DNA from 2 places in the Mesorhizobium sp. M2A.F.Ca.ET.042.01.1.1 genome. Region 2 is predicted to be linked to the other one. Evidence: riboswitches for the same ligand, from Rfam matches in the RefSeq annotation. Region 2 holds a riboswitch; the other holds the start of a gene.
What was found. A riboswitch is a leader RNA that binds a small molecule or an ion and turns the genes downstream of it on or off. The one in region 2 is predicted to bind cobalamin.
Positions count from the first base shown of each region.

Region 1: another riboswitch for cobalamin. It lies ahead of EOA23_RS03645 (aromatic ring-hydroxylating dioxygenase subunit alpha); the one in region 2 lies ahead of EOA23_RS20855 (CbtB domain-containing protein).

Region 1 is NZ_RZRX01000012.1:40,561-47,861, reverse strand. It holds gene EOA23_RS03665 (DegQ family serine endoprotease) at 1-1,353, shown strand, start outside; gene EOA23_RS03660 (molybdopterin-dependent oxidoreductase) at 1,478-2,089, shown strand; gene EOA23_RS03655 (ferredoxin reductase) at 2,129-2,875, shown strand; gene EOA23_RS03650 (hybrid-cluster NAD(P)-dependent oxidoreductase) at 2,933-4,033, opposite strand; gene EOA23_RS03645 (aromatic ring-hydroxylating dioxygenase subunit alpha) at 4,054-5,301, opposite strand; cobalamin riboswitch at 5,410-5,612, opposite strand; gene EOA23_RS03640 (DUF680 domain-containing protein) at 6,102-6,308, shown strand; gene EOA23_RS03635 (DUF680 domain-containing protein) at 6,378-6,611, shown strand; gene ugpC (sn-glycerol-3-phosphate ABC transporter ATP-binding protein UgpC) at 6,687-7,301, opposite strand, start outside.
Region 2 is NZ_RZRX01000141.1:422-7,722, forward strand. It holds partial or broken gene EOA23_RS20820 (MFS transporter) at 1-671, opposite strand, end outside; gene arsC (arsenate reductase (glutaredoxin)) at 672-1,085, opposite strand; partial or broken gene EOA23_RS20830 (aquaporin) at 1,082-1,542, opposite strand; gene EOA23_RS20835 (metalloregulator ArsR/SmtB family transcription factor) at 1,575-1,925, opposite strand; gene EOA23_RS20840 (DUF6428 family protein) at 1,968-2,489, shown strand; gene EOA23_RS20845 (PilZ domain-containing protein) at 2,728-3,000, opposite strand; gene EOA23_RS20850 (histidine phosphatase family protein) at 3,144-3,716, opposite strand; adenosylcobalamin (AdoCbl) riboswitch at 3,822-3,897, shown strand; gene EOA23_RS20855 (CbtB domain-containing protein) at 3,947-4,156, shown strand; gene EOA23_RS20860 (CbtA family protein) at 4,259-4,999, shown strand; gene EOA23_RS20865 (hypothetical protein) at 5,251-5,730, shown strand; gene EOA23_RS20870 (dienelactone hydrolase family protein) at 5,766-6,344, opposite strand; gene EOA23_RS20875 (TetR/AcrR family transcriptional regulator) at 6,487-7,119, opposite strand; gene EOA23_RS20880 (VOC family protein) at 7,223-7,301, shown strand, end outside.

The DNA of each region.
Region 1 (7,301 bases), on a different contig from region 2:
AAGCCGGCGGTCGTCACCATCACCTCGATCATGAAGGCGCAGCCACAGGTGGGTGATGACGGTTCGCCCCTCGGCGGCAATGTGCCGTTCGACCAGTTCTTCCAGCAGTTCTTCGGCGACCAGGGCATGCCGATGCCGCGCACGCCGCCGCAGCAGCAGGGGCAGCGCGCCGAGGCGCTCGGCTCCGGCTTCATCGTCGGCGCCGACGGCACCATCGTCACCAACAATCACGTTATCGATGGCGCGAGCTCCATCAAGGTGACGCTCGACGACGGCACCGAGCTTCCTGCCAAGCTCGTCGGCCATGACGCCAAGAACGATCTCGCTGTGCTCAAGATCAAGGCCGACAAGCCGCTGCCAACCGTCAAATGGGGCGATTCCAGCAAGCTGATGACCGGCGACCAGGTGCTGGCGATCGGCAATCCGTTCGGCATCGGCACCACCGTCACCGCCGGGATCGTCTCGGCGCGCGGCCGCGACCTGCACAGCGGGCCGTTCGACGATTTCATCCAGATCGACGCGCCGATCAACCACGGCAATTCCGGCGGTCCGCTGGTCGACGTCAACGGCAATGTCATCGGCATCAACACCGCCATCTATTCGCCCAATGGCGGCAGCGTCGGCGTCGGTTTTGCCATCCCGTCGGACCAGGCTGAGAAGGTCGTCGCCAAGCTGATGAAGGGCGGCGACATCGAATACGGCTATCTCGGCGTGCAGATCCAGCCGGTCACGCCGGATGTCGCCAGCGCCATCGGCCTCGACCATCCGGGCGGCGCCCTGGTTTCCCAGGTCACCGACGGGTCGCCGGCGGCCAAGGCCGGCATCGAAACCGGCGATGTCATCACCGGCTTCGGCGGCCAGGAAATCAAGGACCCCAAGGATCTGTCGCGCGCCGTCGCCGACGTGTCGCCCGGCGCCAAAGAGACCGTCAACATCTGGCGCAAGGGCAAGGCGATGCAGATCTCCGCCGATGTCGGCCGCAACGCCGAAGATCAGAAGACGGCTTCGAACGGCAATGAAGGCCGCAGCCCGTCGGCCGAACAGGGCTTGCGCGTTCCCTCGCTCGGCCTCGGCCTGACCGACCTCACGCCCGATATCCGCGACCAGCTCAACCTTGCCGGCAACCAGCGCGGCGCGGTGGTCGAGCGGGTCAATCCGGACAAGGCGGCTTCGGCCGCTGGCATCCAGCCGGGCGATGTCATCGTCGGCGTCGACCAGACGCCGGTAAGGACGGCCAGGCAGGCCAATCAGGCGATCGCCGAGGCCGGCAAATCCGGCAAGAAGTCGGTTCTCCTGCTGATCGATCGCGGCGACGCGCAGATCTTCGTCGCCGTGCCTTTCGCCGCCGGCTGAGAAGCGCTTCGGCAGGGCCTGCCGGTATCTCCGGCGGGCTCTGCCTCAAGATTTCTGTTGCCCCCCGAGGCGTATTCGAGAACACTCCCTACGGTCGATCAAATCCGGCACGAGGGATGTGTTGATGGTCACGCGCGGCTTCTTTTCCGGACGGCGTCCCCCTTCCGACACCGATGCGCGCATTCCGCCCGGCCAGTATCTGGAGCAGGGTTTTCCCGTGCTTTCGGCGGGGCCGACGCCGCGCGTGCGCACGGAGGATTGGTCTTTCACCCTCAAGCAGGGGCCGAAGCCGATCAAGAAATGGAACTGGGCCGAGTTCAACGCCCTGACGCAAAGCAAGATGACGCGCGACATCCATTGTGTGACGGCCTGGACAAAATTCAACACGCCCTGGCAGGGCGTCATGATCGACGACATCCTCGCCGACGCCGGCATCGAGCCGCCGACCGCCTACACGCTGGCTCTGTCCTTTGACGGCTATTCCACCAATGTGCCGACCAAGGACCTCGTCACCGGTAAGGCGATGGTGGCGCTGCTCTATGAAGGCAAGCCGATCACGCCGGATCATGGCGGGCCGGCGCGGCTATTGGTGCCGCATCTCTATTTCTGGAAGTCGGCCAAATGGGTGAACGGGCTGCAGTTCACCGAGCGCGACGAACCAGGCTTCTGGGAACTTCGCGGCTATCACATGTATGGCGACCCCTGGCGCGAGCAGCGCTATTCAAGCGATCCATAAGGGGCGACCCGTGAGGGGCGATTCCGTGAGGGGTGATCAATGAGCGCCGAGCCGTCGCCGCAATCGCCCTGGCAGGCAGCCACGATCACCCGCATCGAAAAGCGCACGCCGCGCGTCACCAGCTTCTGGTTCCAGCCGTCGCGGCCTTTCGCTCACCTTGCCGGACAGCATGTCGACATCAGGCTGACGGCGCCGGACGGCTATCAGGCGCGCCGCTCCTATTCCATCGCCTCGGCGCCGGAAGCAAGCGGCGGCGTCGAGCTGGCGATCGAGCGGCTCGACGACGGCGAGGTCTCGCCCTTCTTCCACGACGTGGCCGCCGTCGGCGACGAGATCGAGCTGCGCGGACCGCTGGGCGGCCATTTCATCTGGGAGGAGAGCGACGGCGGGCCGATCCTTCTGGTCGGCGGCGGCTCCGGCGTCGTGCCGCTGATGGCGATGGTGCGCCATCGCACGCTGCGCAACAAGGCGACGCCCGTTGCGCTGGTGTTTTCGGCGCGGATCTGGGACGAGGTGATTTTTCGCGACGAGCTGATCGGCTTGGACGACCGTCGCGACGGGTTCGATCTGGTGCTGACGCTGACCCGCGAGCCGGCGAGGCGCCCCTCCGATTATTCCCGGCGCGTCGACGCCCGCATGATGGCGCAGGCCGTCGAGCGCCTGCCCAAGGCGCCGAAGCTCGCCTATGTCTGCGGCTCGAATGCGTTCGTGTCAGCCGCCGCCGACGCCTTGATCGGCGCCGGTGTCCCGGCGGGGATCATCCGGACCGAGCGCTACGGGGTTTAGGAGCATGATCCCGACGACGATGATCCCGCAACGGTCCTCGCCTCGACCGACAAGCCTTCAGGCCTCGATGTCCAGCGCTGACAATGGCCTCGAACAGCAGGCCAGGATATAGCCGTCATCGATCTCGTGATCGAGAATGCCGCCATTGTGGCTCATCGAGACCTCGCCCGAGACCTTTTTCACCTTGCAGGTTCCGCAGAGACCGAATTCGCAGGCCGCCGGGATCCTGACGCCCGAAGCGCGCGCCGTCTGCAGCACGGTCTGTCCGGCGACGCATTCCGCATCGACATTTGAGAGCGAAAAGCGGACCGGGGTCACCGCCTCCGCGAGCGGCATGGCGTCGTCGCCGGCCGGCATAGCGAACGGCGCGGGGACTTCTTCCAGGGCCGGCGCGGCGAAGCTCTCCTGATGGTAGCGGCTCATGTCAAAGCCGGCGGCCTCCAGCATCTGGCGCACGGCGCGCATGAAGGGGTCGGGCCCGCAGCAGAAGATCTCCCGCTCGCGGAAGTCGGGTGCCAGGAGCGGCAGCCGGATCGCGTCGATGCGGCCCATATGGCCGAACCAGCCCTCGCGGCTCGATCGCTCCTCGATCATGAAGCCGAGCGACAGGCCGGGCATGCGGCTGCCGAGCAGTTCGAGCTCCTTGCGGAAGATGATCTCTTCCGGCCGCCGCGCGCAGTTGACGAAGCCGACATCGGTCCAGGGCGCGCAGTCGTTCAGCCAGCGCAGCATCGACATCATCGGCGTGACGCCGGACCCGGCCGAAATGAACAGATATTTGGCCGCCGGATGGCTGTGCAGCGAGAAATCGCCGGCCGGCCCGTAGGCCTTCACATGGACGCCGGGCTTCAGATTGTCGAACATCCAGCGCGTGCCGACGCTGTCGGCTTGCGCTTTCACCGTCACCGCGATCGAGAACGGCCGCGACGGCGAGGACGACAGCGTGTAGGTCCGCATCAGCGGCCCGTCTGCCGTCGGCAATTCCAGCGTCACGAACTGCCCGGGTTTGTAGCGGAACCAGGTCTGATTGTCGGAGCGGAAGGTGAACGTCTTCACCTGCGGCGCCTCGTCGCTGACGCCGATCACTTCCAGCACCTGCAGCCTGTCGTTCCAGGGCGCCATCTCGTCGAGATGGCGATAGAGGCCGAGATCCGTCATCGCGTTCATCTCCTCAGCCTTCAGGCGACGCTGCGCAGCGCCGGGCGACCGCCTTCGGCGAGGCGCGGACCGATGAAGGAGGTGTACCACTCGACGAACTGGATGACGCCGCCCTCATGCAACTCGGAATAGGGACCGGGCTCGTAAGCCGGCGACAGGATTCCGAGCGCGTTTTCCTCGACGATGCGGCGGTCCTGATCGTTGGTCTCGGTCCAGACATGGGTGAGTTCTGCCAGATCGTAGTCGACGCCTTCCACCGCGTCCTTGTGGACCAGCCATTTCGTCGTCACCGCGGTCTCGGTGGCGCTGATCGGCAGCACACGGAAGGTGACGGCGTGATCGATGAGGATGTGGTTCCACGTGGTCGGGTAATGGTAGTGCATCAACGTGCCGATGCGGTCGGCGGCGACGCTGGCGGACAGGTTGTTCGCCACGGCGCGCTTGCCGCTCATCGTGTAGCTGACGGCGTCGCGCAGCAGCGGCGCGCGCGTCGCGCGGTATTGCCCGGCCGGGTCGATCCGGAACCGGCTCGGCAGACCCGCCGCCTCGCATTTCGCCCAGTGCGCAAGCATTTCCGGATCGCTGTCGGCGCCTTGCACACCGGTGACCGTCGGCGCTTCCGGGAAGGTCTTGCACAGTTCCGGATGGTTGCCGGCGCAATGATAGCACTCGCGGTTGTTTTCCCAGACGAGCTTCCAGTTGCCCTTTTCGACGATCGTCGATTCGAACGCGACCTTCGCCTCGCTCAGCCGGTGCGGCAGGAGATAGGGTTCGATCATGGCGCGCATCGGCGCGAAGTCGGCCGGCTCTTTTGCCAGGCAAATGAAGATGTAGCCGCCGACGCTCTCGCAGGCGACCGGCTTCAGGCCGAACTGGCTCTTGTCGAATCCTTCCGCCATCTGGCGCGCGAACAGCAGCCGCCCGTCGAGCTCGTAAGTCCACTGATGGTAGGGACAGACCAGCTTGGCGGCGGTGCCCTTGTCGGTGTTGCACACGCGGCTGCCGCGATGCCGGCAGGAGTTGTGGAAAGCGTTGATCCTTCCCTTCTGGTCGCGGACCAGCACCACCGGATAATCGCCGATCTGAACGGTGATGTAGCTGCCTGGTTTCGGCAGCTCGCAATCATGGCCGATGAACAACCAGTCACGATACCAGATCAGCTCCATATCGAGCTTGAAATAGTCGGGATCGGTGTAGAAGGGCTGCTCAAGCGAGTAGCCCGGCTTGCGGCTCTGCAGGAGCCTCAGCATGTCGTTGCGCGCATCCATGTCCTGTCCTCGCATCAAGGACTGAACTGGTGGTGATGGAGAAGAACGACCGCCACCGGCAGGGCCGGGCACGCGCCGTCCGCCTCTTGACCGCCCACCGCGATCAGTCGAGTTCAAAATGTCTCTGGCTGGTTTCCGGGCTTTGGAGTTGCCCTCGCGGGCGGTCGCAACACCTTCCCAGGCCCATGGCCCAGTGGTCTCCCGTTGCGACCTCACTCCACCACCGTTGCGGGGGCAGCGCCGGATTTCGACCGGCTTCCCAATTCTCCGCCTCGTCGCGACGAAGCGGCACCTGAGATGGCCTGATCTAACCACGACAGCCGGTTTCCCGTCGGCATGAAAACGACATCGCATCCATGCGGCGCGACAATGGGCGGCATATTGACGGTGCTGAGTCTCGTCCTTGCGCCATGCCTCGGCTTCCAGAACTCCTCGGGACGAGCTTCAGGAAGGCTCCGATGGTTAACAGTATCAAAAAGTGACTATTAGCAGATTCTAAAATCGAACCGAACGGTTCGTTTCTGTTGACGGTGCGTACAGGATGCTGTGAACGTTGGCGCTCCGACACACTTGGTGAGCCAACTGCCGAACTCACATAAGTCCTTGATTAAACTCGATAAAAATATAGTCATAGGCATGCTTATGAAAACTTCAAGATGCGGATTCATGGTCCAGACGAAAAAACTTCGTGATTGGAATCCGGCGATCGGCTCACCCAAATCAGCGCTGTCCGAACGACGCGATTTCATTCCCAAGACACGCCGCTAGACGGACTGAATAAAAATACTGGAGTAGCAAAAATGAAAAAGATTGTTCTCACTGCCGCCGCCCTTCTGGCAATTTCCGGCAGCGCCTTTGCCGGTAGCGACAATTACAACGCGCAGGCGGCCAACCCGCCGGCCGCCACGGTCGACTCTTCTTACACAGCCTCGGTCCGCAAGTCCGAACCGGCTGAACAGAAGCCTGTCACCACGGGCGCCGACCGCAACCTTTTCGGTAACAACTGACAGCCGACTTCGAACGGCGACGGGTTTGCCCGTCGCCTCGGTCGGATCAGTAAATTCAGGAGTACTGAGATGAAAAAGATCATTCTTGCCACCGCGGCTCTCATGGCGGTTTCCTCGGCTGCTTTCGCGGGCAGCGACAATTACGGCAACAGCGGCGTCAACCAGCCGGCTCCCGCCGTGGATACGACCCGCACCTCGTCGATCGGCACCGACTCGCCGGTCTACAAGCTGCTGAATTCGTCGCGCGACGGGCAGAAGTCGGCTCCGCAGGGCGCCGACCGCGACCACTTCGGCAATCGTTAACAGCCGACCGTGATTTGAAAACAGGAGCGGCGGGCCGAGGCCCGCCGCTTTTTCTTTGCCGCAGCGGCTCTGCGCTCAGGCCGCCTTCGCTTCTTCGCGATGCAGCGTGAAGGAATGGCCGTCGGCGTCGAAAATATGCAGATCGCCGGCGCTTGCGTTGAGCCGCAGTGTCTCACCGCGCTTGACCTCGATATTGCCCGGCAGCTTGGCGACCAGCGGCAGGTCTGCGCGGCCGATATCGATATAGACGAGCTGAACCTCGCCGAGTTGCTCGATATAGTCGACCTTGCCCTCGAAAAGGTAGTCGGAACCGGTGGCGATCGCGAGATCCTCCGGCCGCACGCCGAAGCTGACCGCCGCGCCATTCGCCGAGGCAGGCGTCGCGATCGGCACCGTCGCCTTGCGGTCGCCGACATGGCTGACCACGGTCGGATTGCCGGCCTTCTCGATCTTTGCCGGCAATATGTTCATCGCCGGCGAGCCGATGAACTGGGCGACGAACAGATTGCCCGGACGCTTGTAGAGTTCCATCGGCGTGCCGACCTGCTCGACCCGGCCGTCCTTCAGCACCACGATGCGGTCCGCCAGCGTCATCGCCTCGACCTGGTCGTGCGTCACATAGATCATGGTGGTGTTCGGCATCGATTCCTTGAGCTTGGCGATCTCGATGCGGGTGGCGACGCGCAATGC
Region 2 (7,301 bases):
ATGGAGGCAAGCAGAATGAAGCGTGCCCGCGTCCCGCCCGTGGCGGATGCCTCTTTCGACCTGCCTCTCACCGGGGCGTGCGCCGCGGGTGGAGGCGGCGGTATGACCCAAAGGTGAAGCGGCAGGCAGATTGCCAGATGGATCGCGGCATAGGAAAGGCAGGCGACGCGCCATCCGCCATGCTCGACCAGGAAGGCGCTGAGCGGCCAGCAGACGGTGCTGGCGAAACCACCGAAGAGCGTCAGGTTGGTGATGGCGCTGCGCGCTGCCCGACCATAGAGCCGCCCCAGCGTGGCGAAGCCGGCGTCGTAGAGACTGCTCGACATGCCGAGGCCCATCAGCAGCCAGGCAACCAGGTAAAGCGGATAGGCGGTTGCCGTCGCCAGCAACGAATGCGCGGCCGCCAGCAGCAGCGAGCCGGCGGCAAGCACCGGACGGCCGCCATGGCGCTGGATCAGCCGGCCCGTGATGGGGGACACAAGCCCGGCAAGCAGCAGTCCGCAGGACAGCCCGGCAACGACCGAGGCGAGCGACCAGCCGGTATCTTTTGCTATCGGGGCGGCAAGGACCGCGGGCAGATAGTAGGACGATCCCCAGGCGATGATCTGGGTGATGCCCAGAGACGTGACGAGGACGTGGCGGTTGCGGGCGATGGGCGCGGCGGCTTCCAATCAGGCTTGCCCCGGTTCGTGGCCGACCTTCTCGCCGTCTTCCTTGACGAACCCGCGCACCGGATTGTCGAGCAGTGGCAACACCGCCTCCGACGGCCGGCACAGTCTTGTCCCTTTCGGCGTCTCGACGATCGGCCGGTTGATGAGGATCGGATGGGCGAGCATGAAATCGATCAGCTCGTCGTCGCTCCATTTCGGATCGGCAAGGCCGAGCTCGGCGTAAGGCGTTCCCTTCTCCCGCAGCAACTGACGAGGCGTGATCGCCATCGCCGCGATCAGTTCGAGCAGCCGCTCGCGGCTCGGCGGCGTCTTCAGATATTCGATCACCACCGGCTCCTCGCCGCTGGCGCGGATCATGGCGAGCGTGTTGCGCGAGGTGCCGCAAGCGGGATTGTGGTAGATCGTGACCGTCATGGTTCTGCTTTCAGGGGGTGGGATTGCTGAACGGTTTCGGGCTTGAGCAGCCAGCCCATCAGCGCAAGCGCGATCAGCGCGCCGAGCAGCTCGGCGACGATGAAGCCCGGCAGATCGGCCGGCCTGATGCCGGAAAAGCTGTTGGTGAGCGAGTGCCGGCGACGCCGCCGGCGAACTGCGCGGCGATATAGGCAGGGAGATCGCGGGCAGGCAGAGACCGGTTGAGGCAGAACACCAGCGAAACGGCGGGATTGAAATGCGCGCCCGAAATCGGCCCGAGGATGGTGATCAACACCACCAGCATGGCGCCGGTCGCGAGCGTGTTGCCGAGCAGCGCCAACGCGGTATCGTGCGTCAGCGTCTCGGCCATGATGCCGGAACCGACGACCGTCGCCACCAGCAGACCGGTGCCCAGGGCTTCGGCGACCAACCGGCGCAATGGATCGAAGCCGCTCATCGGTTTGCCCCGCTGGGCCAAGGGCGCGGCAGTCATTGCCTGGTCCCCTCGCCCGGCCGGCAGCAAGGCGCGGCAAGCGCCGGCGCGCAGATTTCCGGGCGGCCCGAGCAGCAATCCTCCATCAGGAACCGGATCAGGCCGGACAGCGCGTCGTACTCGGCGCTGTAGACGATCGAGCGGGCATCACGCCGCGCGGTGACGAGGCCGGACCGTTCCAGTTCCTTGAGGTGGAAGCTGACATTGGAGGGGGAGACCTCGACCTGTTCGGCGAGAGAGCCTGCGGAAATGCCTTCCGGTCCGGCAACGACCAACAGGCGCAGCAGGCGCAGGCGGGTTTCCTGCGACAGCGCGCCAAAGGCGATCAGGGCTTGACGTTCATCCACGTTTCAATAATCCTTGAAATGTTGAAATGAGGAATAGCCGACATGCTGTCTTCTGACAATCATAAAATCGCCGCCCCGATCGACCCCTCCGACCTGACCATTGGCGACCTGCTGTGCGCGCTGGCCGACTACAAGGACAGGCCACTGGTGTTCCGCTATGACGGGCGGCCGGTTAAACCGGGCTATCATGTCACCGAGGTGAAGGCGGGCCAGTTCTCGGCGCTGGATTGCGAGGCCAATCCGGAATCCTGGTCGGAGATCTTCGTCCAGCTATGGGACGTGGACGAAGGCGGGCCGGTCCATATGTCGGCCGGCAAGTTCGCTGCGATCATCCGCAAGGTCTCGGATCACGTGGCCCTCGACCAGTCGGCTAAGCTGACCTTCGAGGTCAGCGACGGCGTGCGCCCGATGGAACTGCACCGCGCGGCCCAGCCAAGCGTCGTTGGCGGCGCCATCGAGGTCGAGCTTTCGCCACGGCCGGCGAGTTGCAAGCCGCGTGACCGCTGGCTGAAGGACCAAGCGGCCGCGGGCAAGCCCTGCTGCGGAGAGAACAGCTGCTGCTGACCCGGCGAACGGCGCCTAAGCTGCGCCGCTTCAGAATCTGATCATGCCATTGTGCTGCAACAAATAGAGGCCCACGAGAATGATAGCGATCAGCGCCACCCAAACGGCTGTCCTGCTCATGCGCGAAAATCCCAGTTGATCGGCCCTCATGAACGCACGCGCCGCGGTTGCGTTCCCGATGTGCCGGGTTGCATTCCATCCGGACAGGATCAAGTCACGAATTGCCGAGGACCACGCGTCAGCCCCTCGGCGCGTTGCTGTAGAGCGCCACACCGATGCGATCGTTGCGCCGCCACCGCACCAGGGCGCGATAGATCATATCGTCGGCTGGGACCTCGAGCAGGAAGCGTTCCGGGATGTCCGTATCGGCGGCGACGCGCAACTCCGCGCCCTGCTCGTGCTGATTCCTGACCGAGCAGCCGATCCTGACGGCACCGGCAATGATCGTGGCTTCCTTGAGTACGAATTCGCGCGCATGAAGACGGCGCTCGGTCTCGGGATAATTGGCCATATCCGGCGGCTCCTAAGGCAAGGCTCTCCTCGCCACAGGGCAGCACCATAGCAGCAAGGCGTTTCCGTTCCGTTAGCGGTTGCTGAAACAGCAGGATTCGTCTTCACCGCGGCCCAAGGTCAGCAGAAAAGCTGTTTCCGGCGCTATCTCGCGCCGGCGACTCCGCTCGCGTGCAGCACCCAGCGGCGGCCGTCGCTGCGGAACTCGGTGAACGACAGCGGCTCGATGTCGATCTTCCAAACCGAGGAGAGCGGCGCGCCCAGCACATGCACGATGGCGGCGCGGATCGGCACGGCATGGGTGAGCGCGATGGTGTGCCCGCCCTCGCCGGCCAGCCGCTCCATCAGCGCGGCACCCCGCCGGGCGACGGCGGCAAGCGATTCGCCGCCATGGGGTGCAGCGTCCGGATCGGCGAACCAGGCCGCCATGCCTGCCGGGTCCTCGGCCTGCACCTGCTCGAAGCTTTTGCCAGCCCAGCGCGCGAAATCCTGCTCGGCAAGCAGCGGCTCGACCGTGGCATCCAGGCCGAGCGCCTCGGCCGTCCTGCGCGCGGCAAGCGCCGGACTTGTCCAGACGCGGTCGGCCCGGCGCAGCGACGAAGCGATCGCGCCGGCGCGATCGAGGGCGCTCGGCTCCGGCGCCTCGTCCGTCGGAAAGCGGCCCTTGCGCGCGGCCTGCGTCGCGCCGCTTGCGATCATCGTCAGGCGGGCGAACATGCCAAAACTCCGTGGTCCAGTGAAATTTCGGCCAGGCGAAGCCGCGTTGACCATTACATGTCGTTGACAGGCGAACGAAGTGCTGACAAGTGTTTTAGCGCTATAGGGATTGGAAGCCGGTGCGAGTCCGGCACGGTCGCGCCACTGTGATCGGCACCAGCCGAAAGTCAGGCCTTATCCCGCAGCCACAGTTGGATCAACGGGACGCAGCATCCCAGTAGGAGGTCAAAATGTCCGACACCACCTTCGCCCCGACCTACGGCCCGGTTGCGATTCCCGTCCGCGAGCTTCTGCCCTGGGCAATCTTCGCCGGCCTGATGCTGATGCTGATGATCTATTTCGTCGGCGCGGAAGAAGGCGCGACGTCGCTGATCCGCGGCACGGTAGTGCATGAATTCGTGCATGACGGCCGCCACCTGCTCGGCTTCCCCTGCCACTAGGAGCGTTTCAGCGAAGGCTGAACCGTCCTAAGTTTTGGTCTGACGCAATTCCGGGCGGAAAACGCTTAATTTTTCCGGGAAATTGCTTGAAGGGACTCTGACATGGTCGGAAAACTTTTGCTGCGCGGCATGCTTGTCGGGCTGGTGGCGGGGATTTTGGCGTTCGCCTTCGCTCGCGTCTATGGCGAGCCGCAGGTCGACAAGGCGATCGCCTTCGAGGAACAGCAGGCGCAGGCCGCCGGCGAGGCGCCGGAGCCCGAGATGGTCAGCCGCGCCAAGCAGGCAGGCATCGGTCTGGCGACCGGCGTGCTGGTCTATGGCGCGGCGCTTGGCGGGCTGTTCTCGCTGGTCTTCGCCTATGCCTATGGCCGGCTGGGCTCGCTCGGCCCGCGCGGCACCTCGGCGCTGCTGGCGCTGCTCGGCTTCCTTGCCGTGATCGTGGTTCCGAGCCTCAAATACCCGGCCAACCCGCCCGCAGTCGGCAATCCCGAAACCATCGCCTACCGCACCGAACTGTTCTTCATCATGATCGTCATCTCGATCGCCGCGATGGTGGCGGCGGTCGGCCTGGCGCAGCGGCTGTGGAGCAGGCTCGGCGCCTGGAATGCCTCGATCGTGGCTGGGCTCGCCTTCCTCGTCGTCTTCGCGCTGGTGAAGGCGGCCCTGCCCGACATCAACGAAGTGCCGGAGAACTTCTCGGCGACGGTGCTGTGGCAATTCCGCGTCGCCTCGCTCGGCATCCAGCTGGTGCTGTGGACCGTCGTCGGACTCGGCTTCGGCGCTGTTGCCGAGCGCGTGGTTGCAGTGCGCGACCAGCGCGGCCCCGCCCGCCGCTACGCCTGAAACCCATGCGTTGGCCGCCACGGTTCCTCGCCCTGGCGGCCAAAGCGGCTCAACGGTCGACACGACCGCTGAGCCGCTTTGGTCTTTTGTTTTCTCGCAATTCCGGACGGAAAACCGCGGCACACTTTTTCTGGAATTGCTCGGTTGCGGCACTGTTCGCCCTGCTGGCGGCAGCCTCGGCGCAGGCGCATAGTGGCTCGTCGGCTCCGCCTCCCCCGGGCATCCAGATCCCCAGCCTCACCCACGGCCAGATGGCGGTGATCGCGCGCTATCGCGGCGACATCCTCGACCTTGCCCAACGCCAGACCGTGACCGATCCGACCTTCAGGCGGCTCTACAATCACGGCAATCTGCAATTCACATACTGCCTCTGGGGCCTGATGCCGGGAAGCCTCGGCGACGAGGAAAGCCCCTTCAACGAATGCAGCCACGCCTATCTCGCCACCGCCAAGGCGCTGCTCGCCTATATGGCGACGATGCCCGCGGCCGAACGCGAGGCCAAGGCGCTGATCTCCGACATCGACGCCGACATGGTGCGCAGCGGCGCGTCCTGGATCCTGTGCCAGTACAGCGGCGAGGCCTTCAGCACCGGCGCGGTGATCGAGCCCAGATGGCAAGACATTGTCTTCCACCTACCGAGCCTGGCGGTGCTGCTGGTCACGATGGCGGCGCTGATCGCCGCCGCGTGCTCGATCTTCCGTTTGCCCTCGCCGCGGGCCGGCACCGTCTAGAACGATTCAGCGTCTCACAATATCACCGAACCGTTTCAAGTCTTTCGTGCGATCGTTTCCAGGAAAGCCAGAACGCGCGACCAAGTCAGTTCGGCTGCGGGCGCATTATAGTCCGGCAGCGCCCGATCGGTGTAGAAATGGCCGATCCCCGGATAGGTGAAAATCTCCGCCTTGACTTGGCTGCGCTTTGCCGCCGCCGACCAGCCGGCAACTTGTTCAGGCAGCGCAAACGCATCCGGGTCGGCGACGTGGACCGCGACCGGAATGTGTCGACGAACATTTGTGGGAATATCGGCAAGGCCATGCAGCAGCACAACGCCCGCGGCAGCGATTCTTTCTGGCCAAACGGCACTTACCACCCCAGCTCCCATCGAATGGCCTGCGAGCACCGCGTCTCGAGAAGTCTGGAGGAGCGCCGCCCTGGCACGGCCGCAGATGATTTCCCACCCGACCTTGCCCATCAGGTCAAGCCCTTCGTCGACCGACGGCGCCGTTAATCCCGCGTACAGGTCCGGCGTCACAACATCATGGCCGGCGCCTCGCATTCTCTCAGCGGCTTGCTGCTCCACCGCCCGAAGGCCCAGCACCGAGTGAAAGAGTACGATAGTAGCCATTCGCTTTCCCTCCGCCGTCCCCTAGCCGATCGCGTTGGACTCTCAGGCGCTGCTTAACTGGCTGAGGCCGGCCGACCTCCTGCGACACCAGGCGACGTAATGCGGTTCGTTGCGCTGAGCAGATCGTGCCAGGCCGGCGCGACTATTTCGAGCGTGCCCCATAGGCGGCAAGGAACGCTTCGACCGAGGCATCGGCGTGGCGCTCAAGGTCGGCTTTCGAGCGCGGGTTGCTTCCGGTGAACATGGCTTCGTTCATCGGAATCCAAAGCAGCATGCCAAAGAAATGGCTGGCCGCCAAACGAGGATCGCCGGTCTGCAACAGGCCTCGGCTGGTGAGCTTTTCAAAGCACTCCGCCACCGAGGCAAGCATGCGCTCAAAGCCTTTGTCGTACCAGCTGCGGCCAAGCTGCGGCATCCGATCGGCATTGGCGATAATCAGACGCCGGAGCCTCAGCAACTCGTCGTTCATCAGCGTCGTGGTCAATCGCCGGGCAAGCTGCTGCAGGCCGCCCTCCAGGAATTTCGCCTCGGAAAGCAGCATTGTGACGGACTCGACAACGTCGTTGACCTGAGAAGCGGTGGACTCCACGACTTCGGTGAAAAGCGTCTCCTTGTCCGTGAAGTGCTTGTAGACAGTCTGCTTGGAAGCGCTCGCCCTGGTGGCGATCTCCTCCATGCTGGTCCCATCATAGCCCTTGGCGATGAAGGCGGCGGTCGCCGCCTCGATGATCTCACGATCCTTACGGGCCGATCTGGTCTCAACAGCAATTTTCATAGCGCCCCTCTATCAGTACTAGACGGTACCGTTCCCGCATGATAGCCATCGACACAGTACTAGACTGACTAGTACCCGTCAATGAAACGGAGGTTTCAACCCGATGACCCAGATGCTCTTCCTCAATCTGCCAGTGCGCGATCTGCAGGCAGCGACCAAGTTTTATCTCGCGATCGGCGGCA